One region of the Kocuria sp. UBA1838 genome, then DNA from elsewhere that is predicted to be linked to it. Evidence: riboswitches for the same ligand, from Rfam matches in the RefSeq annotation. Region 1 holds a riboswitch; the other holds the start of a gene.
What was found. Region 1 has a riboswitch for S-adenosylmethionine ahead of B3I25_RS11880 (MetQ/NlpA family ABC transporter substrate-binding protein). Riboswitches for the same ligand answer to the same signal wherever they lie in the genome.

Region 1 (2,181 bases):
GGTGGCGCTCGCGAACAAGGAGTCCCTGATCGCGGGCGGTCCGCTCGTGTTGCGCGCCGCGGCGGACACGGGCCTCCAGGACGCGCTGATCCCCGTGGACTCCGAACACTCGGCGATCGCCCAGGCCCTGCGCTCCGGGACGGCCTCCGAGGTGCGCCGGCTCGTGCTCACGGCGTCCGGCGGACCGTTCCGCGGCATGACGCGCGAGCAGCTCACGCGCGTGACACCCGAACAGGCCCTGCAGCACCCCACGTGGGACATGGGGGTCATGGTCACCACGAACTCCGCGACCATGGTCAACAAGGCACTGGAGGTGCTCGAGGCGAGCCTACTGTTCGACGTCCCCCTGGACCGGATCGACGTCACGGTGCATCCGCAATCGGTCGTGCACTCCATGGTGGAGTTCGTGGACGGATCCACCCTGGCGCAGGCGTCCCCGCCGGACATGCGCCTGCCCATCGCGCTCGGAATCGGCTGGCCCCACCGCGTGACCGGCGCCGCCGCGGGGTGCGACTGGACCCGGGCCGCACAGTGGACGTTCGAACCGCTCGATTCGCAGGCGTTCCCCGCCGTGGAGCTCATGAAGCACGCGGGTTCGCGCGGCGGGACGTGGCCCGCGGTGTTCAACGCCGCCAACGAGCAGGCCGTGCACGCGTTCCACCGCGGGGCGCTCGGCTTCATGCAGATCGTGGACATGGTCGAGCGTGTGCTGGAGGATCACGACGGCGTCACGCGGCCCACCCTCGAGGACGTCCTGGGGGCGGAGGAGTGGGCCCGGGCCCGCGCGGACGAACGTATCGCCGGGATGGCATAGGGCCCTTCCGGCGGTCGCCGGCCCATGGCAGGGCCGTGCTAAAATTCCGAGTGGATGACGAGATCCGGCGCGTAGCTCTGGCTGGCCGGACGGCAACCCTCTCCCGTAGCGGGGTGCCCCAGATGACCATCCGGTCGCGGTTGCAACAGATCACGGCAAGTGCGGTTCCCCGGAAATCAGCACGTGCCCGTCCCGTGTGCCCTCATCCAGGGGGGACTGTTCGCCCCGCGAGTCCCCGTCACAGACCCCTGGAAAGGCATGATCATGCGAACCAAGCGTTTGATTCCCGTCGTGTTGGCCACCACCCTGGGCCTCACCCTCACCGCGTGCGGCGGCGGCTCCGACAACTCGGACCCGGCCGCGGACGGCAAGATCACCGTCGGGATCGTGGGCTCGACCCCCGTGCAGGACGCGTTAAAGCAGGTCGCCGCGGACAACGACATCACGGTCGAGTACGTGGACTTCAGTGACTACAGCCAGCCGAACCCCGCTCTGAAGAGCGGTGACATCGACATGAACTGGTTCCAGCACATCGCGTACCTCGCCGATTACAACAACAACTCCGGGGACACCATCACTCCCGTGGGCTCCACGTCCATCTTCCCGCTGGGGCTGTACTCCAAGAGCGTGAAATCCGTGGGTGACTTCAAGCAGGGTGACGAGATCGCCGTGCCGAACGACTCGATCAACCTGTCCCGCGCCCTGAACCTCTTGCACCAGCAGGGTCTCGTGGAGTTCACCAAGGACACGATCGCCCCCACCGAGCAGGACATCGACACCGCCAAGTCCAAGGTCACGGTCCGCCCGGTCTCCGCCGAGCAGACCGTGCTGTCCATGGACTCCGTGGCCGCCTCCGTGGTCAACAACGACTTCCTGGACCGCGCCAACATCGATCCCGAGTCCGCGCTGGCTCAGGACGATCCCACCGCGGACAGTGCCAAGGTGTACGACAACCTCTTCGCCGCGACCGAGGCGAACGCGGACAACGAGACCCTGAAGAAGGTCGCGAGCTTCTACTACGACGACAAGGTCCAGGACGCCGAGAAGACCGAGACCAAGGGCACCGCGGTGCCCACCAAGGTGGACCAGCAGGAGCTCAAGGACTTGCTGGCCCGCTACTCGCAGGACCTCAAGGAGCAGACCAAGTGAGCCCGTCCGCCACGGCGGACACCCTGGTCAGCTTCCGGGACGTGAGCAAGGTCTTCGTCACGGGGTCCAAACGCCGCCCGCGCACCGTGACCGCGGTGGACTCCGTGGACCTGGACATCCGCCGCGGTGAGATCTTCGCGGTGATCGGCTACTCGGGGGCGGGCAAGTCCACCCTCGTGCGGCTGATCAACGGCCTGGAACCGATCTCGTCCGGGACG
Region 2 (2,181 bases), on a different contig from region 1:
GACGTCCTCCACGGGACCGCCGAGCCACTCCGTGACGCGGTCGGGGGAGCCGGCGATCTCCATTCCGCTCAACCGGACGTCCGTGATCCGCGCCTGGGACGGGTGCATCTCGTCCTCGGAATCGAAGTGCACCATGAACGGCAACTGCGGGTCGGAGATCAAACCCTTCACGCCGATCTGATGCCATTCGAGCTGCCGACCGTCGGGGAACAACCGGCCACCGGGCACGGAGGGGCGGCCCAGCTTGGCCTCGAAGGGCGCGAGGTCGGGGACCTCTACGACCCAGCCGAGCCAGCCGCCGCCGGCGTCAGAACGGGCACGGACGGCCTGACCGAACGGCGCCTTCTCCGCGGCGGGGTGCTCGAGCACCGTGACGACCTCCACGTACTGGTGGTCGGTGAGCGGCAGGATCATGTTCCGGGTGCCGAAACGGGGGTGCACACCGCCCTTGACCGGTTCGATCCCCAACCGGTTCGCGATGCGTTCGGTGGTGGCCTCGAGGCCGTCGGGCTGAGCCGCGAAGGAAACGTGATCCAAGTTCATGACGCCATGGTGGCACCGGCCACACGGGCCACCAAATCGAGCGCGAGCCCGGCGAGTGTGTGACCTGCGCCGCCCGGTCCGGTGGGCAGGGCAGGCTCTCCGCACCTCCCGAGACCTGGCATCGGGACGGCTGATCCGGGCGGCGACTGTGTTGGTCCAGGTCAACGAGACGCGCGTCTCAAAGGCTGGTGTTCGAACCGTTCTTCGGGGGCGGGTTGGTCACGGCGCTGGCCATCCCCGTCATCTACCTGACCGGTGTGGGGCCGTTGTTCTTCGTGATGCTCGCGGTGTTCGTGATCGCGGTGCTCACGGGTCTGTTCTACTTCCATCCACGTGAGACGAAGGACCGGGAACTGCACACCCGGGAGATGGAACAGCAGGAACGAGCGGCCACTGACCCCGAGCCCGCTCGCAGCGTCCCCGGCTTGACTCCCGCCCCGCCGGGTTCGGACAATGAGGTAATAGGTCACGAGAGTCAGCGCGAAGCCCCAGCTAGCTGACCGGCAACCCTCCCTTCCGCGGTGGGGTGCCCTGGGTGAGGACCTGGCCGTGGCGTCGACCGACGTCGTGCGGCAAGCGCGGGTCATTGGTGCCCGGTCACAGCACGGGCACCGTGCGGATCGCCACCGGACCCCTGATCCTTCCGAGAAGGAGTACGGCCATGAGCACCGCTCCCACCCCCGACAATCCCCAGGGCTGGTCGTTCGAGACCCGACAGATCCACGCGGGCCAGAACCCCGACCCTGTGACCGGGTCGCGCGCCCTGCCGATCCACCAGACCACGTCCTTCGTGTTCCCGGACGCCCGCACGGCGGCGGCCCGGTTCGCGCTCGAGGAGATGGGTCCCATCTACTCGCGCCTGACCAACCCCACCACGGAGGTCGTGGAGAACCGGGTCGCGTCCCTCGAGGGCGGCGTGGGGGCCCTGATGGTCTCCTCCGGGCAGGCCGCGGCCACGCTCGCGATCCTCAACCTGGGCGGCGCCGGGACCCACGTGGTGGCCAGCCCGTCCCTGTACGGCGGGTCGTACAACCTGCTCAAGCACACGCTGCCGCGCATGGGCGTGGAGACCACGTTCGTCTCGGACCCGGACAATCCCGCGCAGTGGCGGGACGCGGTGCGCGAGAACACCGTGGCGTTCTTCGGTGAATCCATCCCGAACCCCCGCAACGACGTGTTCGACATCGAGACGATCGCCGGGATCGCCCACGAGGCGGGTGTCCCGCTCATCGTGGACAACACGATCGCCACGCCCTACTTGGTGCGGCCCATCGAGTGGGGCGCGGACATCGTGCTGCACTCGGCCACCAAGTTCCTGGGCGGCCACGGCACGGCGATCGGCGGGTTCATCGTGGACACCGGAGCGTTCGACTACTCGCGGGACCCTGAGCGCTTCCCCGGTTTCAACCAACCGGACGAGACGTACAACGGACTCGTCTACGCCCGCGATCTCGGTGCCGACGGGGCCTTCGGCGTCAACCTCTCGTACATCCTCAAAGCGCGCGTGCAGTTGCTGCGCGATCTGGGGACCTCGATCTCTCCGTTCAACGCGTTCTTGATCGAGCAGGGCATCGAGACGCTGTCGTTGCGCATGGAACGTCACGTGGCCAACGCGCAGAAGGTCGCCGAGTGGCTCGA

Region 2: another riboswitch for S-adenosylmethionine. It lies ahead of B3I25_RS04375 (bifunctional o-acetylhomoserine/o-acetylserine sulfhydrylase); the one in region 1 lies ahead of B3I25_RS11880 (MetQ/NlpA family ABC transporter substrate-binding protein).

What each region holds. Positions count from the first base shown of each region.
Region 1 covers NZ_DDIY01000019.1:38,009-40,189, forward strand. The annotation lists gene dxr (1-deoxy-D-xylulose-5-phosphate reductoisomerase) at 1-814, shown strand, start outside; SAM riboswitch class IV at 868-982, shown strand; gene B3I25_RS11880 (MetQ/NlpA family ABC transporter substrate-binding protein) at 1,079-1,963, shown strand; gene B3I25_RS11885 (methionine ABC transporter ATP-binding protein) at 1,960-2,181, shown strand, end outside.
Region 2 covers NZ_DDIY01000006.1:250,495-252,675, forward strand. The annotation lists gene B3I25_RS04365 (VOC family protein) at 1-543, opposite strand, end outside; gene B3I25_RS04370 (hypothetical protein) at 732-1,043, shown strand; SAM riboswitch class IV at 1,008-1,128, shown strand; gene B3I25_RS04375 (bifunctional o-acetylhomoserine/o-acetylserine sulfhydrylase) at 1,205-2,181, shown strand, end outside.